Regions from separate parts of the Rhizobium changzhiense genome, predicted to be linked through region 2. Evidence: predicted binding sites of a transcription regulator. Region 2 holds the regulator's gene; each other region holds the start of a gene.
The links. The regulator LexA, encoded in region 2, represses DNA repair genes until DNA is damaged. The targets are predictions, from matches to a motif close to TGTTCNNNNTGTGTTCNG.
Positions count from the first base shown of each region.

Region 1 (9,927 bases), on a different contig from region 2:
GTGCTGGAGATGCCGGCGGATTTTGGGCCCCTGCTGCCGCTGCTCTCGCATCCCGACATTCGGCTGCCGATCGCCATCGTCTCGGTGGCCGACGGGGAAAAGACCTCCGACGAGCGCCTCCCTGTCGGATACTGGCCGTTTTCGGCGACCTCGCCGGAATGGGCGGCACTGCGGCTGGCGGGCGAATTCGGCAGCGCCGTCATTCTGGCCGACCGGGAGAGCAGCGCCCGCCTGGCCGCCGCGCGGTCGGAGAAGAAGGGCGAGGCCGGGGAAGACGGCGAGGAAGCCCCGAGACAGGATGAGGCGGGACAGGACGACACGGCGCCGGCCCTTTTGACCGATGAGGGCCAGCTTGCCTATTCGCATTATGCCGATGGCCTGGTGAAGCGCCTCGGCGTGCGCGATTTCAACGAGGCCTGGGATAGGCTGTTCGAATCCCGCGCCGCCGAAAAGGACTGGCGCGGTTTCTTCCGCGACGTCGGCATTCATTGCGCGCTGTCGCGCCTCGCCACCCCGGCCGAGGAGATCGCCGCCGACGACACGCTGGCCCGCGAGGCCTGCATGCGGGCGGCCATGGCAAAGGCTGAGGCGCTTTCCGGCGACGGGCCGATCGCCGTCATTACCGGCGGATTCCATACGGCTGTGATGATCGATCCGCCAGCCGAGGAGGCGAAGCTGCTCCCGGAGGCGAGGTCAGCTGTTCAGACGAAATCCTATCTGATCCGTTACACCCACGACCATCTCGACCGGATCAACGGCTACGGCGCCGGCATGCCATCGCCGCGCTGGTACGAGCGGCTGCAGCAGCGGATCGCCGAGGGCCATGACGATCCGTTCACCGAGGCGGCGACCGATGTGGTGATCGACCTCACCCAGCGCCTGCGCCGCGACCGGCCGAATTTCACCCCGCCGCTGCCCTCGCTGGCTGCAACCGTCGGCCAGGCGCAGGCGCTGGCCGATCTGCGCGGATTGCAAGGTCCTGGGCGGGCTGAAATTCTCGATGCGGCGCGCTCCTGCCTGCTGAAGGGGGAAGATCCCCGCAGCGGTTCGCCGCTGATGGAGGCGCTGCTCACCGAACTCACCGGCGAAGGCATCGGCGAGGTGCCCAGCGGCGCCGGCGCTCCGCCGCTGGTCGAGGCCGTACGCAGCCGGGCCCGCGCCCTCGGTTTCCGCATCGAGGACGGCACCGAGCGCAACCGCCTGCTCGATATCCATCGCAAGCCCCGGCACCTTGCCGCCAGCCGCTTCCTGCATGTGATGACCTTGCTCGGCACCGGCTTCGGCCGTTGTCTCAGAGGCCCGGATTGGGCAGGCGGCGTTGCCACCGACGTGCTCTTCGAGGAATGGACCTATCGATGGTCGCCGGCCGTCGAAAGCCGGCTGGTGGCGCTGTCGATCGACGGCGATACGGTGGAGCGCGCCGCCGACGCCGTTCTTGCCCGCCGCGTCCAGGCGCTCGGCGAGGAAGGCCAGGCGAAAAACGCCCATGCCGCCCTCCGCCTGCTGATGATCGCAGCCCAGGCGGGGCTGGCCAGATCCTGCGGCGCGCTGATTGCCGCGATCGGTCCGGCCGTTGCCACCGATCCGGATTTCGGACGGGTCGCCGTCTGCCTGTCGATGCTCGATAATCTCCAGCGCGGCCGCAAGGCGCTGGGCTTTGCCGGCATGCCGGGGCCGGATGAACTGCGCCTCATCGCCTATCGCCGGGCGATCGACCTGCTGCCGGACCTCGAAACCGCCAAGGACGAGGACGTACCGCGTTATGTCGATGCGCTGGCAACGCTGAACGAGATCGCCGAAGCCGGCGCGCAGGCCGCAGAAGACGAACAGCCGCTCGATCTCGATCTGCTCGACGAGGGGGTCGCCGCCCTCATCGACGCCGATCTGGCGCCACGGGCGGCAGGCGCGGTCGCCGCGATCGGGCATATGTCGGGCAGGCTGAGTGCGGAGGCGCTGGCCACCCGCGTCATCGGCCCGCTGCAATTCAGCGTCGGCGAACCGCCCACCCGGGTGGAGGCGCTGGTCGGCCTGCTGGCGGTGCAGCCGGCCCTGCTCAAGCGCACGCCGGCGCTTCTGGAAAGGCTGGATCTGGTGCTCGCCGGCTTCGACGAGGCTGATTTCATCGAGGTGCTGCCGGCGTTGCGCCTTGCCTTCACCGCCCTTGCGCCTGACGAAACCGACGCGCTCGCCGCCGTGATCGCGCAAGTGAAGGGCAGCGATCTTGATCTGGCGCCGCGTTTTTCCGGCGGCCTGACGGAGGCCGAGCTGCTCGCCAATGCCCGCCTCAACGCCAGCCTTGCCGAACTGATGCAGGCGGATGGGCTTGGGCTCTGGCTGGAGGAGCAGGCACCATGAGCGACAACAAGCCCGAGGAAAGTCTTCGCCGCTGGCGCCTGGTGCTCGGCCGTTTTGCCGAGCGCCAGCTTTCGAACTGCTGCAGCGGCGCCGATGCCCGCCGCGATGCTGCGCTCGACCGCATCTACGGCGAATCCTACCGCCGGCGCGGCATCCGCACAGGGGGTCCCGAAGGCAACAGGAAGAACCCCAAGGGCGGTGCGGAGCCGCCGCAGATGACGCTGCCGGAATGGTTTGGCGAGATGCGCTCGCTGTTTCCGAAATCGGTGCTGGAGCGGGTCGAAAAGGACGCGCTCGGCCGCTTCGGCATGACCGAGATTCTCGACGACCCGAAGGCGCTCGCCGAGCTCGATCCCGACCCGTCGCTGCTGGCAGCTCTGCTTGCCCATCGCGGCCGCTCCGATCCTGTGATCGCCGGGAAAATCCGCCAGGTCGCCAAGCGCGTCGTCGAGGAGCTGACCAAGAAGCTGCGCCTGCAGACGAGCCGGGCGCTCTCCGGCGCGAGAAGGCGCGGCGAGACCACCGCGCGCCGCTCCAGCGCCCGCGACATCGCCTGGAACCAGACGATCCGCAAGAACCTGAAGAATTGGGACCAGGAGCGGCGTGTGCTGATCGCCGAACATCTGCATTTCCACGCCGCCGCCCGCCGGCACCTGCCCTGGCGGATCGTGCTCTGCATCGACCAGTCGGGCTCGATGGCGACCTCGCTGATCTACAGCGCCGTGATGGCCTCGATCCTTGCGACGCTGCCGGCGGTGACGGTGAAGCTGGTGCTGTTCGACACATCGGTGGTCGACCTCAGCGACGAGGTCGGCGATCCCGTCGACGTGCTGATGTCGGTCCAGCTCGGCGGCGGAACCGATATCGGCAAGGCTGTCGCCTATTGCGAAGCAACGCATATCGCCGAGCCACAGCGGACGATCTTCGTGCTGGTCTCGGATTTCTGCGAAGGCGCGCCGGCCGCCCCGCTGTTTGCGGCGGTGCGGCGGCTTGCCGGCGCCCGGGTGAAGCTGCTCGGGCTTGCCGCACTCGATGAGACTGCCCGGCCGGCCTATGACCGCGATACCGCGGCGCGGCTCGTCGATGCCGGCATGGAGATCGCAGCACTGACGCCGGAGCATTTCGCCGATTGGGTTGCGGGGCATATCAGGTGAAGAAGGGCAAGACGGAGAATTCCCAGCGTTTCGACGCCGCAGCCCTCAGCGACGAGGTGCTGGAGGCAGCCTCCTCCAAAGGCCTGCTGCGCCGCGCCCACCGGGATGTGGAGGCCGGGCTCGTGCGCCTCTCCGGCTGGGATGGCGGAACGGCGTTGGCCGAAGCCGATGGCGAGAGCGTGCGGCTCACCGCCGGTCCGCTCGCCTCAGCACACTGCAGCTGCCCGGCGACCGGCCTTTGCCGGCATATTCTGGCCGGCATTATTTTCATCCGCGAGGCGGAGGAGGTGAGACCGGCCGAGGAGCCAGGCGCAGCCGAGACACGGGCGCCGATCCGCGCGGAGGCCATTCCGGATCCACATGCGGAAGTGCATTCGCTCAAGGAAGACGTCATCATCCGCGCCTTCGGCCGCGCCGCTTATATCCAGGCGCAAACGCTGTTGGCGGCGCTCGAACCGGGTGCGATCAGGATCGAAACGAGCCCGAATGCCGTCCGCATCGTGCTGGGCGCCCATCCACCGGTGCTTTATCCCGCCGGCGGCGGTCCTGCCGGCATGCTCTCCAAGGCGGCGGCGTCGCAACGCGCCGCTTTGCATGCGGCAGCGCTTCTCGCCGTCCGCGGGCCTGGTGAGACGGCCGCCGGTGCCGAGCAAGCGCCGAAAGAGCCAGGCAGGGCCACCTCCGGCACAATCGAAGACGCGGCCGCATTGCTGCGCGATGCCGCGCGTCAGGCGCTCTCGAAGGCGCCTGCCGGTCTTGAAGAGCGGATCGGCGATCTCGTCCTGTCCTCGCGCACCGAAGCGATGCCGCGGCTGGCTGCCGAGCTTCGCACCATCGCCGCGATGATCCGGCGAAGACGCGAGCGGCTGGATGCGGCCGATCCTGCCGAGCTTCTCGTCATGCTGGCGCGCGCCTATGCTTTGACTGAGGCGCTTCGGGCCTCGCCCGATGAACCGTTGCTCACCGGCGCGGCTGCCGAGGCGCCACAGCCGCTGCCGGCGATCGACCTCGTCGGCTGCGGCCTGCGCCTGTGGCAGGCCGACAGCGGCGCGCGCGGGGTGACCGGCTATTATCTCTCCATGGACGGGCGAAGCTTCAGCGCGATGCTGGCGCGCGGGGCCGGCAGCGATCCGGGCTTTGTGCCGCGCCAGGCGGCCACCGCCGAGCCCGTCTTCGGCCGTTCGCTCGCGGCGATCGCCGGCAGCGCCTTCCGCCTCGAGGGCGCCTCCGCAACCGGCGATGGCCGGCTGCAGACCGGCAGCGGCCGCGCCGAGCTTCTCGAGGCCGGCTGGAGCGCGGCGGTGCAGGGGATCGAAGGCGCTGTCATCGATGAGTGGAGACAATGCGGCATCCGTCTTGCGAGTGCCTTCCGGCCGAAGCTCGCGACACCGCCGCGCCGCGCCCTGCCGCTGATCCTGCGCCCAACCGCTTTCGGCTCGCTGCGCTTCGACGGCGTGGCGCAGGTCGGGCGCTGGCCGGTGCGCGACCGCGAGGGGGCCTGGCTGGAACTGGAGATCGAAGGCGACGAACGGTTGGAGACCCATTTCGCGCTGCTTGGCACGATCGGCGACCGTCAGCCGCCGCTGCTCACCGTCCTCGCCGAAGCCCGCGGCGCCGACATCGTGCTCTCGCCGCTTGCTTTCGGAACCGACAGCCTGACCCTCCTCGATCTGCCGCCGGCGCCGGCAACGACGACCGCGCAAAAGCCGAGCTTACTCTCGCGCCTGACCAAAAGCTTGACGCTGCCCGGCGCGCCGGAGCGCAAACCGATGCGCTTCGAAGCGCTGGCCCGCCCGCAGGCCGCCAGCCAGCGGCTGATCTCCACCGCCTTCGACGAAATCCTGGCGCTCGCCGAACTCGGCGGCCGCATGGAGGATCCGGAGCGGATGCAGCGCATGCAACGCCTCGGGCGCACACTCGATGAGGCAGGCCTGGCGCTTCCCGGCAGCCTCGTCGGCCAACTGGCCGCCGCCTCCGGCCAGACACGCGCCGACCGTCTGCTGCGCGCCGCCTACGCTCTCAATCTGCTAGCCCGCATCGATCCGCATTTGCCCTTCGTGCGCCTGCTGCCTTAAGGCTGGGTCGTCGGTCTTCTTGAAACTGCGTTGGCGGTATTTCGAGAGGGTATCGGCCGTGCTCAGCGGCTCGATACACGCACTGCGCCGGCAGCTCGGAGACTGCGCTGGACGGCGGCGACTTGGCTGGATGCGAGATCTGCCGAGACCTCGATCTCGCCTTCGAGCGGCGCATCGCGACGGGCGCCATCGTCATGAGAGATATCCCCGCCTGATGGCGCCGAACCCGCACTGTTCCGGTCGCTTGCCGACTGGATAAAGATGTCGGGCCTCGAAACCCCATGCTGCTGAACCAGATGTTCGACCGCGAGATCAGCGGCTTCGCGTGTTTCAAATGTGGCTCGGATCGTGATCGTGCTGTCGTCCGCCATTGGCTGCCTCCTTATTTTCATTTTTCACAGGATGAGAACGCCTTGGGCGGCTGGTAGTTTCGACGGCAGGTCCGAGCCGCCCATTGGAATTGTTGATATCGCGTCCCAAGGCTGGTATGTTCTGTTTTTGTTTCGGCGCGCAATTTCGGATGCCGATCCCATCGCGATCGCTGAAACCGCCATGAACGAGATAAGCTCACCTCCCGTCCGGAAGATCGTCCATGTCGACATGGATGCTTTTTATGCGTCGGTCGAGCAGCGCGATAATTCGGACTTGCGCGGCAAACCGATTGCCGTCGGCGGGTCGGCCGCCCGGGGTGTGGTGGCGGCGGCGAGCTATGAGGCCCGTAAATTCGGTGTACACTCGGCAATGCCGTCGGTAACTGCCAAGCGCAAATGTCCTGACCTGATCTTCGTGCCGCCGCGCTTCGCCGTCTATAAGGCGGTGTCGCAGCAGATCCGTGAAATCTTTGCCGAATACACACCGCTGATCGAGCCGCTGTCACTCGACGAGGCCTATCTCGATGTGACGCAAAATCTGAAAGGCATGACGATCGCCACCGAGGTCGCTCTGGAGATCCGCGCCAAGATCAAGCAGGTCACCGGCCTCAACGCGTCGGCCGGGATTTCCTACAACAAATTTCTTGCCAAGATGGCGAGCGACCTCAACAAGCCGAACGGCCAAGCTGTCATCACGCCGAAGAACGGGCCGGCCTTCGTCGAACAGCTTCCCGTCCGGAAATTCCATGGCGTCGGACCGGCAACCACTGAGAAGATGCATCAACTCGGGATCGAAACAGGCGCCGATCTCAAGGAGAAGACACTCGAGTTCCTCGTGGAGCATTTCGGCAAGTCTGGCCCCTATTTTTACGGCATCGCCCGCGGGATCGACGAGCGCCAGGTCAAGCCCGACCGGGTGCGCAAATCCGTCGGCGCGGAAGATACTTTCTCACAGGACCTCCACGCTTTCGAGCCTGCTCGCGAAGGGCTCCAGCCGCTGATCGAAAAGGTGTGGGCTTACTGCGAGGCCAACGGGATCGCCGCCAAGACAGTGACGCTCAAGGTGAAATATGCCGACTTCAGCCAGATCACTCGCAGCAAGACGGTTCCGGCACCCCTGCCGGTAATCGCGGACCTCGAGGAACTGGTCAACCTGCTGCTCGCACCGATCTTTCCGCCGCGAAAGGGCATACGATTGCTCGGCGTCGCCCTCTCTTCGCTGGAAGGACGAGCGCCGGCCGCGGCGCCGCAGCTGCGGCTGGCTTTTTAGACCGCCAGCATCAGCTGGGCGAAAGCGGCGTGGCGCTTGTTGATGCGCTTTCGGGTTCGCCTGGATTGCCGTCATGTGAATCCGAACGCCTCATCGGATTCCCCGCTGACATGCTGAGGTTTGCTCGCTCTCCTCGCGTCATTGCGCCTGGCGTCTTTGATATCGGTCTTCAACGTGACGCGCCGGCCTCAGCGGATGCGCGGCGGGCTTGGTCTTCCAGGGGGCCAGGACCGTTGGCATGCCGGCTTCGAGGCAGGCTGCGATAAAAGCCTCCCGCGCGATCATGCTCGGTATGATGCCGTTGAGGGCGCCACGACACGTCTTCACTGCCCGATCATGGCGTTCGCCATGACGCAGCGGCCACTCGTTCTCGAGAAAATCCAGGGCGTCGTAGACGCTTGTGAAGGTGCGCTCCAAACCGCACTGCAACCGGAGTCTCACCGGCCGAACCCATGGGACATCGTTCAGCGGCATTTTTTCCTCCTTTCTTGCCACCAATGATCCTGATCGAAATGATATTGTGGGTGACAGCGCTCCGTTCAAGAGCCGTCAGGACCAGCCCAATTTTTGATCATCCGATGACGCAACGTTGCGTCTCCGGCTGCCGCAGGCGCCCGCTGCACGTCCTTGAACGGCCAGGTGTTCCATGGGATCGCATCCGATGTCGAGCTGGGCCGGAACCTCGACGGGCCTCCGAAGTTTGCGGGACGAGGAGAATTCCAAATGCATCTGATACAGTTGTTTATTCCAGCAGCGCCGCAAGCGGCGATCGACATCGAAGACATTATCGCGATGATTCAGCGCGAGATGACGGAGCGCCATGGCGGGGCGACTTCATACCTCAATTCCCCGGCAAAGGGGTTTTGGTCCACTGGCGAGGGCACTGAAGAAGATACGGTCATCGTGATCGAAGTGATGGTGAACAGTCTCGATCGGGCCTGGTGGCGCCAATACCGGCGCAAACTCGAACAGCTGCTCGGGCAGGAAGAATTGCTGGTGCGGGCGCTTCCAGTCGAAACGCTCTGACCGTCTGGAAGCCTCCATGGACACGAAGTTCCGCAATCTTGAAATCTATCGCAGACGCGGCGAGTTCGCAGCCTGGCCGGCAAATTATGGTCTCTGGTCGTGGGGTGACGAAATGGTCGTCGTCTTCGCGCGCGGCAAACTCGGAGCGAAGGGGGAGTTGCACGAATTGGACCATGATTACCCATTCGTACCCTGGCAGGCACGCAGCCTGGACGGCGGACTGACATGGATGGACGAGCCGTTCCGCGGCCGCGTGCCGGGCGGGCTCTCGCTTTCGGCCGACGAGCATTTGAACGCCGACCTCAAGGTCCGCCCCCGTCTGTCGGTCCGCGAAGACCTTTGCTCGATTGGCGATCCCATAGACTTCCTCGACGCCGAGACGATCGTCATGTGCGCCAGAACCGATGTGCGGAGCGATGCCGTCAGCTGGTTCTATGTCAGCCGGGATCGGTGCCTGACATGGCAGGGTCCGTTCCGGTTCGCCGGTTTGCACCTTCCGATCTCGGCGCGCACTGATATCGTTCCTCTCGGCAGGGACGATGCGCTCTTCATGCTCAGCACGTCCAAAGAGGACGGCGCGGAAGGAAGAGTATTCTGCGCGCGCACCGTGGATGGCGGGCGCAGCTTCGTCCTGCAAGGCTTTGTCGATCCGGAACCTGAGGGCTATTCGATCATGCCGGCATCGACGGCACTTTCCGGTGGCGCCATCCTGACGCTGACGCGCTGCATGGGCAGAGGCGGTGGCAAGGGGTGGATAGAGGCCTTCACCTCCCATGACCAAGGGAGGACCTGGACGAAGGAAGGCTGCATCGTCGACGACACGGGCAGCAATGGCAACCCGCCGGCGCTCGGGCGGATCGAAGGCATGCTGCTGCTCGTCTACGGCCATCGTGATCCGCCATTTGGGATCAGGATGCGCATGAGTTTCGATGACGGCCGGACATGGGGCGCCGAGAAGATCATCCGGAGCGACGGCGGCACGGCTGATCTCGGCTATCCGAGACTCGTAAAACGCGGCGATGGATCCCTGCTCGCCGTCTACTACTTCAACGATGGCGACCGGGAGGAGCGTTACATAGCCGCGTCTATTGTCACGCCCGCCAAAGGTCAGGAAAGGCTAGGACGGTGCTGCTTCGGGCAGTCGCTGTTCTGAGCCATAGCGAAGGCGAACGTCCCACAGAGCGTCCTGGAACAAAGCGGGCCATCCGTGGTTTGGGGCTTAGGCAGTTGCCGGCACGAATTGGGAGGTTCGAAATGCAAAACGATTTCACAGATCCCGCAGGGCGGAGCGCGTCCGCCCAGACCCCGTCCTCATCCCGAGCTTCCGGTTCTTCGCCGGGAACGCACACGTCCATTTCCGATCTGGAAGCGAAGGTGAGCGCGGATGTTTCCGCCGCCAAGGAAACGATCAGGGACGGTGCCGACACCGCCGTCGAGAAAGCCAAGGAAGTCATTTCCGAACGCACCAGCTTTGCCGCTCGTCAGGTCGGCGGTGTTGCAATGGCGCTCGAGAAGGCTGGCGCCGAAATGGAAAGCTCCGGTCAGGCGGAAGTCGGACGATACGCCAAGCAGATCGGGCGGAGCGTGCAGACCGTTGCTCGGCGGATGGAAGGCAAGGACATTGGGGAAATCGCCACCATGACCGAAGAGTTCGGGCGCAAACAACCGCTCGCCTT
Region 1 is NZ_JABFCQ010000001.1:744,076-754,002, reverse strand. It holds gene G9X68_RS03905 (DUF5682 family protein) at 1-2,355, shown strand, start outside; gene G9X68_RS03900 (VWA domain-containing protein) at 2,352-3,509, shown strand; gene G9X68_RS03895 (hypothetical protein) at 3,506-5,584, shown strand; gene G9X68_RS03890 (hypothetical protein) at 5,647-5,955, opposite strand; gene dinB (DNA polymerase IV) at 6,137-7,225, shown strand; gene G9X68_RS03880 (DUF982 domain-containing protein) at 7,364-7,699, opposite strand; gene G9X68_RS03875 (hypothetical protein) at 7,949-8,251, shown strand; gene G9X68_RS03870 (sialidase family protein) at 8,268-9,404, shown strand; gene G9X68_RS03865 (nutrient deprivation-induced protein) at 9,506-9,927, shown strand, end outside.
Region 1: the regulator LexA is predicted to act here: its motif matches at 6,073-6,090, upstream of dinB (DNA polymerase IV).

Region 2 (9,927 bases):
AGATTGTCGACAGGGTCTTTTCCTCGGCCTTGCGGATGATCGGCGTGATCAGGCCGCCGGGGATCGAGACAGCAACGCCGACATCGGCGTGCTTGTGCTTGACCATGTTGCTGTCGGTCCAGGAGACATTGGCATCCGGAACGTCGCGCAGCGCCAGCGCCATGGCCTTGATGACCATGTCGTTGACCGAGAGCTTGTAGGCCGGAGCGTTGTCCTTGCGCGGAGCCGCATCGTTCAGCTGGGCGCGCAGCGCCAGCAACGCATCGAGCTCGCAATCGACGCTGACGTAGAAATGCGGGATCGTCTGCTTGGATTCGACCAGCCGCCTGGCGATCGTCTTGCGCATGCCGTCATGCGGCACAAGCTCGTAGGAGCCAGGTTCGAAGAGCTTGAGCACGGCTTCTTCGGAGGCGCCCTTCGGCGCAGTGGCAGCCGGAGCAGGAGCTGCGGAGGCTTGCGGAGCGGAAGCAGCAGCGGCGGGGGCTGCAGCCTTGGCGCCGCCACCGGCAACGGCGGCCTCGATGTCGCTCTTGACGACGCGACCGTGCGGGCCGGAGCCGGCGACTGCCGAAAGGTCGATACCGGCTTCCTTGGCAAGCCTGCGGGCGAGCGGCGATGAGAAGGTGCGGCTGCCATCTGATGAAACCGACGCGGGTGCAGCGGCGGTGACAGGTGCCGCAGCCGGAGTAGACGGGGCAGCTTCGGCCTTCGGCGCGGCCGCACCGTCTGCCTTCGGCGCCGGGGCGGCGGAACCGGCACCGCTGGCCGCAGCGGAGACATCCTCGCCATCGGCGGCGAGAACCGCGATCAGCGCATTGACCTTGACGCCTTCGGTGCCGGCGGCAACGACGAGCTTGGCGACCGTGCCTTCATCGACGGCTTCGACTTCCATCGTCGCCTTGTCGGTCTCGATCTCAGCGATCACATCGCCAGACTTGACCTTGTCGCCTTCCTTGACCAGCCATTTCGAAAGATTGCCTTCCTCCATGGTCGGAGAGAGGGCGGGCATCGTGATATTGATCGGCATCGAAACACCCTCCCCTTATTTGTAGCAAACAGCCTTCACCGCATCGACCACTTCGCCGACGTTCGGAAGGGCGAGCTTTTCGAGATTGGCAGCGTAAGGCATCGGAACGTCCTTGCCTGCAATCGTCAGGATCGGCGCATCGAGATAGTCGAAGGCCTGCTGCATGACGCGAGTGGCGATTTCGGTGCCGACGGAGGACTGCGGATAACCTTCCTCGACGGTCACCAGGCGGCCGGTCTTCTTCACCGATTCGATGACGGTCGGCAGGTCCATCGGACGGATGGTGCGAAGGTCGATCAGTTCGACGTCGATGCCGATCTTCTCGAGTTCGGCGACAGCCTTGGTCGCATAGCTCATGCCGATACCGAAGGAGACCACGGTGACGTCCTTGCCCGGACGATGGATGCGCGCCTTGCCGATCGGGAGAACGAAATTGTCGAGCTTCGGCACATCGAAGTGCTGGCCGTAGAGAATTTCGTTTTCGAGGAAGATGACCGGGTTCGGATCGCGGATCGCAGCCTTCAGCAAGCCCTTGGCGTCGGATGCCGTATAGGGCATGACGACCTTCAGGCCGGGAATGGCGCTATACCAGGCTGCATAATCCTGGCTGTGCTGGGCGCCGACGCGGGCAGCCGCACCATTCGGGCCGCGGAAGACGATCGGAGCGCCCATCTGGCCGCCGGACATATAGAGCGTCTTGGCGGCGGAGTTGATGATCTGATCGATCGCCTGCATGGCGAAGTTGAAGGTCATGAATTCGACGATCGGGCGAAGGCCGGCCATTGCGGCGCCGACGCCGACGCCGGCAAAGCCGTGCTCGGTGATCGGCGTATCGACGACGCGGCGTGGGCCGAATTCCTGCAGCAGCCCCTGCGTGACCTTGTAAGCGCCCTGATATTCGGCGACTTCCTCGCCCATGACGAAGACGTTTTCGTCGGCGCGCATTTCTTCGGCCATGGCGTCGCGGAGCGCTTCGCGCACGGTCGTCGACACCATTTCGGTGCCGGCCGGGATTTCAGGATCGTTCGGAACGACGGCCTTCGGCTCGGCTGGAAGCGGTGCGGAGGCAGAGCCGGTGTTGGTCGGCTTCTCTTCCTGGGCAACTTCCGGAGCTGGTGCGGCGGCCGGCTTGGCGGCGGAAAGATCCGAGGCCGATTCGCCGTCCTGCAGCAGCACGGCGATCTTGGTGTTGACCTTGACGCCTTCAGTGCCGGCATCGACAAGCAGCTTGCCGATGACGCCTTCGTCGACGGCTTCGACTTCCATCGTCGCCTTGTCGGTTTCGATTTCGGCGATCACATCGCCCGAGGTGACCTTGTCACCTTCCTGTTTCAGCCATTTGGACAGTGTGCCTTCTTCCATGGTCGGAGAGAGGGCGGGCATGAGGATATCGATAGGCATGGGTTCCCTCCCCGATTAGAGCAGAATGTCGGTATAGAGCTCGGATGCATCCGGCTCCGGATCGGCCTGGGCGAAGTCGGCGCTGTCGGCGACGATGTCGCGGACATCCTTGTCGATCGCCTTCAGATCGTCTTCGGAAGCCCAGCCCTTTTCGATGAGGCGTGCCTTCACCTGTTCGATCGGATCCTGCTCGGAGCGCATCTTCTGCACTTCCTCCTTGGAACGATACTTCGCCGGGTCGGACATCGAGTGACCGCGATAGCGATAGGTCAGCATTTCGAGGATGATCGGGCCTTTGCCAGAGCGGCAATGCTCGAGCGCCTCATCGGCCGCCGCCTTGACGGCGCGAACGTCCATGCCGTCGACCTGAATGCCCGGGATGCCGAAGCCGGATCCGCGAAGCGAGTAGTTCGACTGCGCGGTGGCGCGGGCGGTCGAGGTACCCATGGCGTAACGGTTGTTCTCGACGATATAGACGATCGGCAGCTTCCAGAGAGCAGCCATGTTGAAGCTCTCGTAGACCTGGCCCTGGTTGGCAGCGCCGTCGCCGAAATAGGCGATGGAGACATTGTCGTTGCCGCGGTAGCGGTTTGCGAAGGCAAGACCCGTTCCGAGCGAGACCTGGGCGCCGACGATGCCGTGACCGCCGTAGAAATGCTTCTCTTTCGAGAACATGTGCATCGAGCCGCCCTTGCCGTGGGAATAGCCGCTGCGGCGCCCGGTCAGTTCCGCCATGACGCCGCGCGCTTCCATGCCGGTTGCCAGCATGTGGCCGTGATCGCGATAGGCGGTGATGACCTGGTCGCCTTCCTTCTGCGCCATCTGCATGCCGACGACGACAGCTTCCTGACCGATGTAGAGGTGACAAAAGCCGCCGATGAAGCCCATGCCGTAAAGCTGGCCGGCCTTCTCCTCGAAGCGGCGGATCAGCAGCATCTCGCGATAGGCCTTGAGCTCCTCATCACGATCGAAGTCGGCTACCGGGCCTCCATTCGATGCCTTGGCTGCCGGTTTTGCTGCAGTTTTGCGGCTGGAAACGGTCGCGGTCTTTCGCGGCGCCATTCAACCCTCCCTATGGGTTTGTCGTTTCTTGGTGGCGCGTACCATAGGGAAGAAATATGACCACAGCAATGCCATAATTGCATGGCTCGTATTCGGCGCTAAATTATTGGAAAAACTATGAAAATTCCAATTAACCTGTTTCCAGTTAATTGGAATAGTGATTGAATACGACGATCTCGTCGGCACGCGACATGTTGAGCTGATAACGCGCTTTTTCGTCCAACATATCCTTGTCGAGCGAGCCGTCACTCAACAGCGCGACCTGATTTTCCAGATGTTCGCGCTTCGCCTTCAAGACCGCAAGCTCTTTTTCACGGGCGACACGCTGACGCTCAAACGTCTCCGTCGCGCGCAGGCCGTAATCGCCATGGATGCAATGATAACCGAAATAGGACAGGAAGGCGACCGTCATGGCCGGAATGACGAAGCGACCGATCCTTCTCTTCTTATGATGCTTTGTCCACATACACGCATGCTCTTGAACGCATTACCAATTCATTCAATCTAACGCGCAGAGATTAACCGTTCGTTGACTCTAAAAACCGAGCAACAAAAAACCCGCGCCGAAGGGCGCGGGTCAAACCATTGAACATCAGATCCGATCAGCCGCGAATGATCGAGCGGCCGGCATACTGAGCCTGGGGGCCGAGGCCTTCTTCGATGCGGATCAGCTGGTTGTACTTGGCAAGGCGGTCGGAACGCGACAGCGAGCCGGTCTTGATTTGGCCGCAGTTGGTGGCGACCGCGAGATCGGCAATGGTCGAATCTTCCGTTTCGCCGGAGCGGTGGGACATGACGGCGGTATAGGCTGCCTTATGCGCCGTGTTGACGGCATCGAGGGTTTCCGTCAGCGAGCCGATCTGGTTGACCTTGACGAGGATCGAGTTGGCAACGCCCATGCGGATGCCGTCGCGAAGACGGGCGGAGTTGGTGACGAAGAGATCGTCGCCGACGAGCTGGGTCTTCTTGCCGGCCAGGTCGGTCAGCGTCTTCCAGCCGTCCCAATCGTCTTCAGCCATGCCGTCTTCGATCGAGATGATCGGGTACTTGGCAGCGAGCTCGGCGAGATATTCGGCCATGGCGCCTGATTCGAGCGTGCGGCCTTCACCTTCGAGAACATATTTGCCGTCCTTGAAGAATTCCGTCGAGGCGCAGTCGAGGCCGAGGTAGATATCCTCGCCCGGCTTGTAGCCGGCTTTCTCGACCGACTTCATGATGAAGTCGAGAGCTTCCGGCGCGCTCTTCAGGCCCGGTGCGAAACCGCCTTCATCGCCGACATTGGTGTTGTGACCCTGTGCGGCAAGTTCCTTGCGGAGCGTATGGAAGACTTCCGAACCCATGCGCACGGCTTCGGCGATCGAATCGGCGCCGACCGGCAGGATCATGAATTCCTGGAAATCGATCGGGTTATCGGCATGGGCACCACCATTGATGATGTTCATCATCGGCACCGGCAGCAGGCTGGCGGATGCGCCGCCGACATAACGGTAGAGCGGCAAGCCGGATGCCTGGGCGGCAGCCTTGGCGACGGCGAGCGAAACGCCGAGGATGGCGTTGGCGCCGAGGCGCGACTTGTTCGGCGTGCCGTCCAGCTCGATCATGATATTGTCGATCTGGATCTGATTTTCGGCGTCGATGCCGCCGATCGCGTCGAAGATCTCAGTGTTAGCGGCTTCGACCGCCTTTTCGACGCCCTTGCCCAGATAGCGCTTGCCGCCGTCACGCAGTTCGACCGCCTCATGTGCGCCCGTCGAGGCACCCGAGGGAACGGCCGCGCGGCCCATGCTGCCATCTTCGAGATAGACATCGACTTCGACGGTGGGGTTGCCACGGCTATCGAGAATCTCACGGGCGATGATATCGGTGATTGCAGTCATGGGTTCTTCCTGCTCGGTGGGTGATAAATGGTTCGAAACCTGTCTTAGTCGAAGGTGTGCAAATTACAATGCTGCAATAGCCTTCGGACCAGCGTTGGGATGTGGCCTACAGCACGATCATGTCAGGCTGTTGAACGTCAAGCCTTGGCGACCGCATCGAAGGCAAGCAGCTTTTCGAGAAGTCGCGGCATGTCCTTGAGGTAGACCATGTTCGGTCCGTCGGAAGGGGCATTATCGGGGTCCTGATGGGTTTCGAGGAAGACGCCGGCAATACCGGTAGCCACCGCTGCGCGCGCCAGCGTTTCCACGAATTCACGTTGACCGCCGGAGGATTCGCCCTGCCCGCCCGGCTGCGCCACGGAATGGGTCGCATCGAAGATAACGGGCGCGCCCATCGCCGCCATGATCGGCAGCGAGCGCATGTCGGAGACCAGCGTATTGTAACCGAAGGAGGCGCCGCGCTCGCACAGCAGCACGTTCGGATTGCCGCTGGCATTGAGCTTCTTCAAGACGTTCTTCATATCCCAGGGAGCGAGGAACTGACCCTTCTTGACATTGACGACGCGGCAGGTCTTGGCGGCAGCGATGAGGAGGTCGGTCTGGCGGCAAAGGAAGGCCGGAATCTGCAGGACGTCGACGATCTTTGCCACCTCCGCGCATTGCTCGGCGGTATGGACGTCGGTCAAGACAGGAAACCCGAATTCCTTCTTGAGGTCGGCAAAGACCTCCATGCCCTTTTCGATCCCGATACCACGTTCGGCCGACAGCGAGGTCCGGTTCGCCTTGTCGAAGGAGCTCTTGTAGACGAGGCCGATGCCGAGCTTTCCGCAAAGCTCTTTCAGTGTGCCGGCAACCATGAAGGCGTGGTCGCGGCTCTCCATCTGGCAGGGACCGGCAATCAGCGACAGGCGGCCGGTATTGGAAAAGGTGACCTGGCCTTGGCCTTCGCCGATCCTGACTTCGGAATTCGTATCAGTGCTCATCGTGTTTCCTCGAAGGCGAAGAGCGTGCCCTGCCCGGGCGCGGGCTTCACCAGAATGCGATTGTTCTTGCGCGTGTAAGTCACCCCGTTAGCAGCCAAATGCGCTTCTGTCACGGCAAGATCGGCGACAGTGAAGAGGATTGCCCGGCCGCGTAGGCCGCGATCGGCGGATGAGCCACCAATGTCGAAATAGGCCTCCAGCCCTTCTGGCGTCATCAGGCTGATTTTGGCATTCGATGCCGCGATATTGACGCCGAAACCGGTTTTCTCGACTGCCGATTGCGCCACGGCAAGGCTGACGAAGGCAGCGAAGGCGGCCGGCTCCGGCGTGCAAAGCGCGATCTCGACTATGCCGGTCACACCATTGGCATGTGTTTCAAGCGCGGCGCGGTCGGTCGGCAGCGGATTGACGCGCTCGACGGTGAAAAGCAGGAGATCAGGCGCGCGCAGGTCGGCGGCAAAAGCCAGCTTGAAGCCGGCAATCGTCTCGGAACCGTCCGGCATCGTCATCGGCCGGGTGAACTGCAGCATCTCGCCGGCGCTCGATCCGTTGCCGACGAAATTCTGATGATCGATGCCGGCATCCTTGCTGCCGAAAGCCAGCCCCGAAAGCCCCTCCTCGCCGCAGCGGAAGCGGAAGGCCTGGTTGCGGGCGGTGAAGACGTTGCCTTGCCGCGCCGATGCCTCGCTCTCTTCGACGCTCGCAATCCCGAGCGGCTCCAGATAGGTCTTGTCGGCAAAGAAGACGCAGGCGTTTTCCGTTCCGAAGGGGTGGCGCGCATCGGCGGCAACGGTGAAGCCGAGCTTGCCGAGCCTCTCGCGCGCCAGATCGATATTGACGACCGGCAGCACGATATGATCCAGCGGGTACGGTTTGGCGGAATGCTCGTTCATCATGTCCCTCCTGGAAAGGTCAAGAGATGTGCAGCGCGACCTTCAATACAAGACTTGTGTCCCAATCCGGCGAATGAAAATAAAAATCTCAACGAGTTGGCGCCAAGTTTTACGGAAATTTAGCTACTTGCGGAACACATATGGAACATATAGTGTCTGTTCTGGATTTGTTTCAATCACGAGGTCACAACGTCGATGCTCACGCGCAAACAACAGGAGCTTCTCCTCTTCATTCATGAGCGCATGAAGGAATCCGGCGTTCCGCCATCTTTCGATGAGATGAAGGATGCCCTGGACCTCGCCTCGAAGTCCGGGATTCATCGCTTGATTACAGCGCTCGAGGAGCGCGGCTTCATTCGCCGCCTACCGAACCGCGCCCGCGCGCTTGAGGTCATCAAGCTTCCGGAGGCCTACAGCCCCAGCATCCAGCCCCGGCGCGGCTTTTCGCCGAGCGTGATCGAGGGCAGCCTCGGCAAGCCACAGCCGGTCGCCGCCCCTGCTCCTGCAAAGCCCGTCGCCGACAACGGCAATTCGGTCTCCGTGCCGGTCATGGGCCGAATCGCTGCCGGTGTTCCGATCTCGGCGATCCAGAACAACACCCACGACATCGTCGTTCCGGCCGACATGCTCGGCTCCGGTGAACATTACGCGCTGGAGGTCAAGGGCGATTCGATGATCGACGCCGGCATCTTCGACGGCGACACCGTGATCATCCGCAACGGCAGCACTGCAAGTCCCGGTGATATCGTCGTTGCCCTCGTCGATGACGAGGAAGCGACGCTGAAGCGCTTCCGCCGCAAGGGCGCCTCGATCGCGCTGGAGGCCGCCAACCCGGCGTACGAGACCCGGATCTTCGGGCCGGACCGTGTCAAGGTACAGGGCAAACTCGTCGGCCTCATTCGCCGCTATCACTGACATTGGCCAGTCCGGTTTCGGTAAAACTATTGCTGCGCCAGTCATAGGCGCGATGGCGCATCCATGGCCGCGACAATGCATCGAATGCGGTTGCGACCTCCGGGCCGGCGTCCGTGAAGCGCAACTCGATGGAACCGCTCCTGCGCAGCGTCTCACCGGTGAAGAGCGTCGCACCTGAGCGGCAGCTGTTGAAGCGAAGGCGGACCGACGTCACGACGATATCGGCCGCGTCGCATGCCGGACCGAGATAGGCGGCATTGTCGATGACGGTTACCACCTGACCATTGCCAAGCCTTGATGTGCACCAGGCCTTCTTGACGCAGGAAAAGCGGTTTGCGTCACCGCCCGATGCGGCGGCCCGCATCGCGGTCCTTGCTTCGTTCTGCTGATCGCGGGAAAGCCTGACGCGGCGATCTTCTCCCTCCGGCGGGATAGCAGGACCGTCCAGCATCTTCGGCGGATCATGCTTCGGCAGGACCAGCGCTCTCTGCCACTGGTCGAAGATGAAATCCGGCGGTCTTTCACGGTTGGAAGCCATTGCCGCCGCCTCGACGATTGCGACGAGACTACCATCCTCCGAAATCACCAGATCCGGCGGCCGGGGAACCGGCAGAAGCAGCAGGATGAGCGTTGCGACCCCGATAATCGATGTGCCGATATGGCGCAACCGGGTGCGGAGCAGCGTCAGCAGCAGAAAGCCTGCCACGGCGACGGTGAAATACCAGGCGGGCAAACGGCCGACGTCGATATTGCCATCCCAGCCGGACACCGTCTTGGCGACCGCGATCACCAGATCGAGGCCGAATCCGACGATCTTCCAGGCCCAAACATCCAAGCCGAAAGGCATGAGCAGCATTGCCAGCAAGCCGGCCGGCATGATGATGAAGGAGATGATCGGTATTGTCGCGAGATTTGCCGGCAGGCCGTAGGCGGTCAGGCGATGAAAATGCTCGATCGAAAACAGCGCGGTGGAAAAACCGCCGATCAACGAGGTCAGGAAGACGCCGCCGAAGAAGCCCGCAACGGTAACGAAGGGCCTGATGATCGGCAGCTTCAGGAAAGCGTTTTCGCGGACCCGCCGATCCTTCCAAAGCTGATAGCCAGAGACCAGCGCCAATGTGGCGGCAAAAGACATCTGGAAGCTCGGACCCAAGACCTCGGACGGCGAAATGACAATGATGACAAGCGCGGAGAGAGCGACATTGCGTAGGCTGATCGACGGCCGGTCGAAGAAGACGGCGATCAACATAATGGCCATCATGATGAAAGCGCGTTCGGCAGAGACCGCAAAGCCGGAGATCAGGAAATAGGCGGTGACGGTGATGAGCGCGCCGGCGGCGGCGATCTTCTTCGTCGGATAGGCCTCGGCGACACCGGGAAAGAAGCTGAGCAGCATCCGCAAGCCGACGAAGAAGATTCCGGCCGACAGCGCCATGTTGAGACCGGAGATGGCGATGATATGCGCCAGACCGGACTGGCGCAGCGCTTCCGTCGTCGCATCCGAGATGGCGCGCCGCTCGTCCGTCACCAGAGCAGCGGCAAAAGCGCCGGTGTCGCCGGGCAGGATCGACCTTATGCGGTCGCCGATACCGCTGCGCAGCCGGTAGAGCCATTCCAGCAGCGCTTCGGTCGTCGATCTGGCCGCCTGCGGACCTGCCTGCACATCGACCTTCGTCGGCGCACCGTAGAAGAAGCCGTTGGCGCCGATGCCATCGAAATAGGCACCGAAGGAGAAGTCGTTGAGCCCGGGAAGCGCTGGGCCTGCCGGC
Region 2 is NZ_JABFCQ010000002.1:237,164-247,090, reverse strand. It holds gene G9X68_RS10625 (pyruvate dehydrogenase complex dihydrolipoamide acetyltransferase) at 1-1,027, opposite strand, end outside; gene G9X68_RS10620 (pyruvate dehydrogenase complex E1 component subunit beta) at 1,043-2,428, opposite strand; gene pdhA (pyruvate dehydrogenase (acetyl-transferring) E1 component subunit alpha) at 2,444-3,490, opposite strand; gene G9X68_RS10610 (FtsB family cell division protein) at 3,636-3,956, opposite strand; gene eno (phosphopyruvate hydratase) at 4,093-5,367, opposite strand; gene kdsA (3-deoxy-8-phosphooctulonate synthase) at 5,505-6,350, opposite strand; gene G9X68_RS10595 (VOC family protein) at 6,347-7,243, opposite strand; gene lexA (transcriptional repressor LexA) at 7,439-8,158, shown strand; gene G9X68_RS10585 (ComEC/Rec2 family competence protein) at 8,139-9,927, opposite strand, start outside.

Region 3 (9,927 bases), on a different contig from region 2:
ATCTTTATGTGATTTGAAAAGCGGTGGCAAGCGGCAATTCGCACTCTCCGCGAAATTGGCTGCTCAGATTGCGACAAGGCGCACCATGAAAAAGCCCCGGCCGAACCGGGGCTTCCGCATGCAAAAATAGGTGAAATCAGCGTGTCAGGCGCTTGTGAGCCTGGCTGCCCGGGTTGAGGGCGTCAGGGCCGAGACGGCGAACCTTGTCCTGTTCATAATCCTCGAAGTTGCCTTCGAACCATTCGACATGGCCGTCGCCTTCGAAAGCGAGGATATGCGTCGCCAGACGGTCGAGGAACATGCGATCGTGGCTGATGATGATGGCGCAGCCGGCGAAATTCTCCAGCGCGTTTTCCAAGGCACCCAGCGTTTCCGTATCAAGGTCGTTGGTCGGTTCGTCGAGCAGCAGAACATTGCCGCCGGCCTTCAGCATCTTGGCAAGGTGAACACGGTTGCGCTGACCACCAGAGAGATTGCCGACCTTCTGCTGCTGGTCGCCGCCCTTGAAGTTGAAGGCGCCGCAATAGGCACGGGAGTTCATGTCGAACTTGCCGAGCTTGATGATTTCGGCGCCGCCGGAGATTTCCTCCCAGACCGTCTTGTCAGCCGCAAGCGCGTCGCGGCTCTGGTCGACATAACCGAGATGCACGGTCTCGCCGATGCGGATCGAGCCGCCGTCCGGCTTTTCCTGGCCGGTGATCATCTTGAACAATGTCGTCTTGCCAGCGCCGTTCGGGCCGATGATGCCGACGATGCCGCCCGGCGGCAACTTGATCGACAGATCGTTGATCAGCGTGCGGCCCTCGAAACCCTTGGTGATGCCTTCCATCTCGATGACCACCTGGCCGAGGCGTTCACTGACCGGGATGATGATCTGCGCGTCGCCGGGACGCTGCTTCTCGGCGGCATCCACCAGTTGCTCGTAGGACTTGATACGCGCCTTGGACTTGGCCTGACGGGCCTTCGGGCTGGAAGCGATCCATTCCTGTTCGCGGCTGATCGCCTTCTGGCGCGATGCGTCTTCGCGGCTTTCCTGCAGCATGCGCTTGGCTTTCGCCTGCAAGTAGGCCGAGTAGTTGCCTTCGTAGGGGATGCCACGGCCGCGGTCGAGTTCGAGGATCCAGCCGGTGACGTTGTCCAAGAAGTAGCGATCGTGGGTAATCATCATCACGGCGCCCGGATAGTCGCGCAGATGTTTTTCGAGCCAGGCGATGGTTTCGGCGTCCAGGTGGTTGGTCGGTTCGTCGAGCAGCAGCAGATCCGGCTGCGAAAGCAGCAGGCGGCAGAGCGCGACACGGCGGCGCTCGCCACCGGAAAGGCTGGTGACTTCGGCGTCGCGCGGCGGGCAGCGCAGCGCTTCCATCGCCATCTCGACCTGGCTTTCCAGATCCCAGAGGTTCTGGCTGTCGATGACGTCCTGAAGCTTGGCGCCCTCTTCCGCCGTCTCGTCGGAATAGTTCATCATCAATTCATTGTAGCGATCGAGGACGGCCGTCTTCGAGGCAACGCCTTCCATGACATTCTCGAACACCGTCTTGTTGGGATCGAGATGCGGCTCCTGCTCCAGATAGCCGACCGTCGCACCTTCGGCGAGCCAGGCTTCGCCGGTATACTCCTTGTCCTGGCCTGCGATGATGCGCAGCACGGTGGATTTACCCGCGCCATTCGGACCAAGGATACCGATCTTGGCATCCGGATAGAACGAAAGGTGGATATTCTCCAGGATCTTCTTGTTGCCATAGGCCTTGTTGAGGCCGGACATATGATAGATGAACTGACGTGCCATGCTGCGCTGCTCCGGGCGGGAAACTTCGATTGTGCCGCTATGTAGGCGAAACAGCGCCTGCGGGCAACGCCGAAACCCGGTTTACTCAGGATTTCCGGTCAAAAGCCTGCAGCGTCGACGACGCCCTCGTCACAGCCGAACGACGTTTTTCCAGCACCCTGGATCAGATCGGCAAGGCCGGCACTCTTCGCCGATGCCGCCCCGGCGGCTTCCGAAAGCCCGATCGTCAGCTCGCTGATCATCCTGACATTGCCGGCCCGCCGGCAGCTCATCTTGACGCGGTCGCCGGCACCCGGCCCGAAGCTCTTGTCGAAAGCCGCCTTGATCGCGTCGGCCTTGACCGGCTTGCCGATATTGGCAGCGAAAAGATCACGCACGGCCGAAGCGTTGAGTGCGCCCACGAGATGCATACCGACACCGAAATAGTCGTCGGCGCTCATCTTCGTGCAGGTGCCATGCTTCACCCATTCATGCCGTTCCAGGCCGGATTGCGTGCCGGGCATCGCCTTTGCCAGCGCCGTCTTCGTCTCGGCCGCAAGCGTCACCTCCGGCAGCTTGTTCCAGTCGCCATCCTTGTCGGCGGCCTTCTGCTCGGCGCTCACGCCGCAATAATCCTGCCGCATCGGCCAAAGTCCGTGCAACGAAAAGTTCGTCGCGTCGGGGCGCTCGCCGGTTTGGCTCGCGCACTCGGCTTTCTTCTGGTTCGTCTGACAAAAGGCCGGCTGCCAGCTTGCCGCCAGAATGAAGCGGGTGCGCCCGCCGCCCTCCTGCGCCACGCCGGCGCCGGCAACAACCATCGACACGGCAAACGTCAAGGTACGCAACTGCATGCTGCTCATTTCAACCCCCAAAAAAAGAACAATACAGGAACAAATAAGCATCAAAATCAAAAGGCCGCAACCCTGAATCGCAACAAGGCTGCAAATTGTTATCAGATAATCAAATGCCCATGTTGCAATTACCCGGCGATCTGGTCTGTTGCCGCCGGGAGGACCCACATGTTTCCTGAAACGCAAAGGCTGGCCGTGCCGGAGGCGTCGCTGGCCTATCACCATGCCGAGGCTGCCGATCCGGCGCGCGGCATCCTGTTGATATCGCATGGCTTGGCCGAACATTCGAAACGATACCGCTTCTTTGCCGAGGCGATGGCGGCGCGCGGATATCATGTCTATGCCCATGATCATCGAGGCCACGGCGAGACGACGGCACCCGATGCGCCGATCGGTCGCTTCGCCCGGCGCTGTGGGGTCGAAAGGGTGATCGGCGACGTCATCGCCATGCGCGGCCATGCGGCCTCCCGCCATCCCGGCCTGCCGGTGATCCTTTTCGGCCATTCGATGGGCGGCCTCATCGCCTTCAATGCTGCCGTCACCGCTCCGGCCGACTTCGATGCCGTAGCCGTCTGGAATTCGAATTTCGCCGTCGGTTTTGCCGGTCGCGCCGCCCAGGCGATCCTGCTTGCCGAGCGCATGCTGAAGGGCTCCGACGTGCCGAGCGGCTTGCTGCCGAAGCTCACCTTCGGCACCTGGGGCAAATCCATTCCCGGCCGCCGCACCGAGTTCGACTGGCTGTCGCGTCTTCCTGATGAAGTCGACAAGTATGTCGCCGATCCGCTCTGCGGCTTCGACGCCTCGGTCTCTCTCTGGCTCGACATCTTCGAGCTGACCTTCCGCGCGCCGCAGAAAATCCACCTCGACCGGCTGCCGCGGGACATGCCGATCCATCTCGTCGGCGGCGGAGAAGACCCGGCGACGGAGCGTGGAAAAGCCGTGCTCTGGCTGTCAAACCATTTGAAAGGCCAAGGCTTCTCCCGTATCAGCACTGAGATATATCAGGACAAGCGGCACGAAACACTGAATGAGATCGGCGCGGATGCGGCGATTGCAGCCTTCGCGGACTGGTGCGACAGGGCCGTCCAAGATCCTGAGCGATCAATATCCTGAGTGACCAATATCCTGAGTACAGGGACTTCATCATGAACAGCACCTCCGCCCGCCCCGTTTCGTCCGCCTCCGACGTGACGATGGGGCTTGTGCTGATGTTTATCTCGGTGATGTTCTCGCCGCTCATCGATATTTTCGCCAAGCTTGCCATCGTCACAGTCCCGTCCGCGGAGATCACCGCCGGCCGCTTTGCAGTGCAGGCGATCTGCATGCTGCCGATTGTAATATGGCGGCACAGCTTCGCCGATTTCTCCTGGCGCCAGAGCCTGTTCCACGCAATCCGCGGCGCGATCATCACGATCTCGATGATCTCCTTCGTCACCACGCTGAAATACATGGCGGTCGCCGACGCGATTGCGATCTTTTTCGTCGAGCCGATCATTCTGACGATCCTCGGCGGCATCTTCCTGAAGGAGACCATCGGCTGGCGGCGCTATACCGCCTGCGGCGTCGGTTTCTTCGGGGCGATGCTGATCATCCAGCCGAGTTTCGAAGAGGTGGGCTATATCGCGCTTCTGCCTGTCGTCAGTGCCTTCTGCATCGCGATCTTCGTCCTGATGACCCGCGTCCTCTCGCACAGGGAGGACCCTTGGGCGATGCAGTTCCAGATGAGCATCTGGGGCCTGCTCTTCTGCGCCGTCCTGCTGTTCCTGGGCCAGGGAACCGGCTCCGATCTCTTCGATCCGATCATGCCGGAAGGCCGCGCCTGGTTCTATCTCGCCGGCGTCGGCGCCATGGCCGCAATCGCGGGCATCCTTGGCGTCTACGCCTATCGCGCGGCACCAGCCTCGACGCTGGCGCCGCTGCAATATTTCGAGATCGTCTCGGCGACGATCTTCGCCTGGCTGGTCTTTGGCGACTTCCCGGATGCGGTCAAATGGCTCGGCATCATGATTATCATGGCGTCGGGCTTTTACATTGTCTGGCGCGAGCGCCGCTTTGCATCGAAACCGGTATCCGGTACATCAGAGGCGACGCTGGCGCCCTAGATCTAAGCCCAGATCTAAGAACGAGAGCCCGGAGGAACATGACGGAGACCGTGACGAAAAAACCGCCGCTCGCCGGCATCCGGGTGATCGAGCTTGCCCGCGTGCTCGCCGGCCCCTGGGCGGGACAGATGCTCGCCGATCTCGGTGCCGACGTCATCAAGGTCGAAAATCCCGACGGCGGCGACGACACGCGCCAATGGGGGCCACCCTTCGTCGAGGGCGCCGACGGTGAAAATCTCTCGGCCGCCTATTACCACGCCGCCAATCGCGGCAAGCGCTCCGTCACCGCCGATCTGAAGAGCGCCGAAGGCCAGGATCTCGTCCGCCGCCTCGTCTCCACCGCCGATGTGGTCATCGAGAATTTCAAGCTCGGAGGCCTCGCCAAATACGGGCTCGACTATGACAGCCTGCGCAAGGTGAACCCGAAGCTCGTCTATTGCTCGATCACCGGCTTCGGCCAGAACGGCCCTTATGCCAGCCTCGCCGGCTACGACTATATCGTCCAGGGCATGTCCGGCTTCATGTCGATTACTGGGGAGCCGGGTGGCCAGCCGATGAAGGCAGGTGTCGCCATCGCCGATATCTTCACCGGCATCTATGCCGTCTCGGCGATCGAAGCCGCCCTGATCCACGCCCTGAAATCAGGCGAAGGCCAGTTGGTCGACATGGCCCTGCTCGACGTGCAATCGGCCGTGCTCGCCAATCAGAACATGAATTACCTGGTCTCCGGCGAGGCGCCGACCCGCCTCGGCAATGCCCATCCCAATATCTCGCCCTATGAGGTCGTGCCGACGGCGGATGGTTACCTCATTCTCGCCGTTGGAAACGACGGCCAGTTCCGCCGCCTCTGCACCATCCTCGGCTTGGAGGCCATCGCCGGCGACGAGCGTTTCGCCACCAACAAGGCCCGCGTCGCAAATCGCGGCGAAGTGCGCCGCCTCGTCTCCACCGAAACGCTGAAATGGCAGAAGACGGATCTGCTGAAGGCCTGTGAAGAGAACGCGGTTCCATCAGGCGCAATCAACACGATCGAGGAAATGTTCGCCCATCCGCAGGTGCAGGCCCGCGGCCTGCGCATCGACCTTGCGGATGCAGCCGGAACGGTGATCCCCGGTGTCAGGACGCCTGTGGTACTGTCGGAGACGCCGCTGCGTTATATCAGGCCGAGCCCGCGTCTCGGCGAACACCAGGCAGAAATTCTGGCGGAACTCGCCGAGCGCGAGAGGAAGGCATCGTCATGAAGAAGGCATTGTCATGAAGAAGACGGGCGGGGAACTGATCGTCGAGGCGCTGAAGGCGAATGGCGTCAAGCGTCTCTCCTGTGTGCCCGGCGAGAGCTTCCTCGCCGTGCTCGACGCGTTGCGCGACAGCGATATCGACGTCCTCGTCTGCCGCCAGGAGGGTGGAGCGGCGATGATGGCGGATTGCTGGGGCAGGCTGACCGGCGAACCCGGCATTTGCATGGTGACCCGTGGCCCCGGCGCCACCAACGCTTCCGCCGGCCTGCATATCGCCAAGCAGGACTCGATCCCGATGATCCTCTTCATCGGCCAGGTACAGCGGGAAGCGAGAGAACGCGAGGCCTTCCAGGAGGTCGAGTTCCGCCGCGCCTTCACCGAATTCGCCAAATGGGTGGGCGAGATCGACGATGCTGCCCGCATTCCCGAGTTCGTCACCCGCGCCTTTGCGATCGCAACCTCCGGCCGTCCCGGCCCTGTCGTGCTGACGCTGCCGGAGGACATGCTGCGCGATGAGGTCGAGGCGCCCCGCGCAAAGCGCTTTGTCGGCGTCGAAGCCCACCCCGGTCGCAGCCAGGTCGACGATCTCTATCTGCGCCTGCTCAAAGCCGAGCGGCCGATGGTGATCCTTGGCGGCACACGCTGGGATGCCGATGCCGTCGCCGATTTTGCAATATTCGCCGAACGTTTCAAATTGCCGGTCGGCTGCTCGTTCCGCCGGCAGATGCTGTTCGATCATCTGCATCCCTGTTATGCCGGCGATGTCGGCATCGGCATCAATCCGGCGCTGGCAAAGGAGATCAAGGAGAGCGACCTGCTGATCCTGCTGGGCAGCCGCATGTCGGAAATGCCGTCCTCGTCATATACGCTGATCGATATCCCCTACCCCCAGCAATCGCTGGTGCATATCTATCCCGACGCTTCCGAGCTTGGCCGCATCTATCGCCCGGATCTTGCCATCTGCGCCGCTGCTGCCGATTTCGTGGCCGCGCTCGCCGATCTGGAAGCGCCGGCCGAGCCGCACTGGGCGGAGCGCACGGAACGCATGCACCGGGCCTATCTCGCCTGGTCGAAGCCGCCTTCGACAGGTCCGGGCGCCGTCCATATGGGGCCGATCATGGAGTGGCTGGAGGCCAATACCGGGCAGGACGCGATCTTTACCAATGGCGCCGGCAACTACGCCACCTGGGTCCACCGCTTCCATCGTTTCCGCCGCTTCAACACCCAAGCCGCCCCCACCTCCGGCTCGATGGGTTACGGCCTGCCGGCCGCCGTCGCCGCCAAGCGGCTCTTTCCCGAGCGCGAGGTCATCTGCTTTGCCGGCGACGGCTGTTTCCTGATGCACGGACAGGAATTCGCCACCGCCATCCGCTACGGTCTGCCGATCATCGCAGTCGTCGTCAACAACGGCATCTACGGCACGATCCGCATGCATCAGGAGCGCGAGTATCCCGGCCGCGTCAGCAGCACCGATCTGACCAATCCCGACTTCGCAGCCCTTGCTCGCGCCTATGGCGGCCATGGCGAGACGGTGGAGACGACGGCGGATTTCGCTCCCGCCTTCGAGCGGGCACGCGCCAGCGGCAAGCCCGCAATCATCGAAATCAAACTCGATCCCGAAGCGATCACGCCGACGCGCACGCTCTCGGAAATCGCGCAAACAAAAAGCCGGTGAGTTTCCCCACTGGCCAAATCTGTTGACAAACCTCATTCTTTACTCGGTCTCGTGCCGAGGATCTGCTGCAGCGGCTGCAGATGCTCGGGACAAGCCCGAGCATGACGAAAAGAGTAGCGGTCGACTTTGTCAGCAATCAAAGCCGGCAAGTTTCCTAACCGGCTTTGACGAATAGCGCTGCCGCGACCTTAGTCGAGTGCCGCCGTGATGATGAACTCGACCTTGTATTTCGGCGCAGCGAGCTTGGCTTCGCTGGTGGCGCGGGCCGGCGGATTGGCCGGATCGATCCAGCCTTCCCAGACGGCGTTCATCTCGGCGAAATCGGCGATGTCGGAAAGGTAGATGATCGTCTGCAGGATCTTCGACTTGCTGCTGCCTGATGCGGCCAGCAGACGGTCGACTTCGGCAAGCGATGACTTGCACTGATCGGTGACGCTTTCGCCCTCGCCGACCTGGCCTGCGAGATAGACCGTGTTGCCGTGAATGACGGCGCCGCTCATGCGCGAGCCGACGTCGATACGCTTAATGCTCATTCTAGTCTCCTGAGTGAATGAAAGGTGACGGCGCTGAGGTTCAACGCCGGAAAATCGGCCCGGAACCGGGCTCAATTACGGATATGGTGGGTCTTCTGGTAAATCGCCGTCGAGCGTGCGCCGGAACGGCAATAGCCGAGCATCGGCCGCGGGAATTCATCGAGCGCGTCGACCATGCCCTGCACGGCTTCCTCGGTCACGCCCATCGGTCCAACCGGCACATGAGCGATCTCGAGACCGAGCTCCTTGGCGCGCGCCTCGATAACGGAGAACGACGTCTGGTCGGGACTTTCATGGTCGGGGCGGTGGCAGACGATCGATTTGAACCCCAGCGCCTTGATCTCGTCGAGCTCGTCCAGCGTGATCTGGCCCGAAACCGAATATTCATCGTCGATCTGGCGAATATCCATCGTCTTGTCTCCTCAAAAATCGTGGGCTGAAGGTCTACGACGGAGGTCTGCCAGCGTCAACAACACTTCGCTCACAGGAAGGCAAAGCTCAGCGCATAGCTGCGGCTCTCGCCGGGCGCCAGCATGTTGAACTCACCAGCTGCCTCAAGCTCGTCGCGCGAGACCCACCGATGCGACACCGGCTCGATGCCGATGATGTGGGCTGGCGCCTTCTGGTTCCGCCAGACCTGCAGATGGGGCAGCGTGTCGGCGCGGAAACGCACTCGCAGCGTCCTGCCGCCGATCGCGGCGATCGGTCCGAGACGGACCTCCGCGAACCCCTCCTCCGCAGCCGGCGCCGCGACGCAGAAGATGCCGCCCGGCTCCTCGCCGAACGTCCAGGGGAAACCGCCATTTTCCAGCATCCGGCCTTCGAGCCGCGTGTCGTCGTCCAGCCATTTGCCGCCGGTGTTCATGTGGTACATGAGGAAGGTCGGCACCGTCCGATCGCTTGTATTGACGACCCGGTCCTCGAGCCGCACCTCGCCGGTCGCACCATCGATCCGCCACAGCCGCTCGATGCGCTGCGGCAGTCCCTCGACGGTGGTGATGTCGATATCGGCGCGGCATTCGGCATTGGCGTTCTCGAACTTCGTCCACAGCACCTTTGCCGCATGACCGGAGGCCGATCCGTGCAGCGGATAGACCTTGCCGTCGTCCCGGCCGGCGATCGGCTGGCGGTGGCGGATATGGTCCGGCCCGCAGGTGAACAGGAAGCCTTCGAGCGAGTGATCGATTCGCGGATCGCCGTCGTCGGGAATGGCGCGTTTCGGCGCGATGTCGACGCCTTCGACGATGCATCCGCCGATATCCAGCACCGATGTTTCATCCAGCATCAGGCGTGGCCCGCTTGCGGCGGCAAATTCGATCATCACGGTCTCCTCAGGGATTATCGACTCTTTAGCGCCGTGCGCCTTCCGGATCGCCACGAAGGACGCTCTAACTCTTTGAATCCTCGTATCGTCCTTTCCGAAAATCGGTTCCGATCTCGGAAAGGACGATACGCTAGCGTTAGGTTTCACGCCGCCATTCGTCAATCGGTGCGGCTCCTATCTTGTGTTTTTGCAGCAACCGTGAATTTTGCGGAACTGACACAAGGACGCAAACGTTTATCAGTAAAAGGAAATCTTAGTGATTTTCATATTTTGTTCAGCACGCTTTCATAAATTCCACACTAGCGTCAAAATTCGCAGGTGTGTGTCTGCCAGTCACTGATCGAGGTATGATACGTGGATCGCTTTTTGAAGTCGGCATTTTGTCTCGCGGCCGTCCTGGCTGCTCTTGCGGCTACAGCGCCGCAGGCAAGCGCGCAGC
Region 3 is NZ_JABFCQ010000004.1:190,227-200,153, forward strand. It holds gene ettA (energy-dependent translational throttle protein EttA) at 137-1,786, opposite strand; gene G9X68_RS21070 (ribonuclease T2 family protein) at 1,885-2,625, opposite strand; gene G9X68_RS21075 (alpha/beta fold hydrolase) at 2,785-3,729, shown strand; gene G9X68_RS21080 (DMT family transporter) at 3,762-4,718, shown strand; gene caiB (succinate--glutarate CoA-transferase) at 4,757-5,959, shown strand; gene G9X68_RS21090 (thiamine pyrophosphate-binding protein) at 5,973-7,631, shown strand; gene G9X68_RS21095 (RidA family protein) at 7,820-8,164, opposite strand; gene G9X68_RS21100 (protein tyrosine phosphatase family protein) at 8,236-8,574, opposite strand; gene G9X68_RS21105 (aldose 1-epimerase family protein) at 8,646-9,485, opposite strand; gene G9X68_RS21110 (L,D-transpeptidase family protein) at 9,843-9,927, shown strand, end outside.
Region 3: the regulator LexA is predicted to act here: its motif matches at 2,641-2,658, upstream of G9X68_RS21070 (ribonuclease T2 family protein).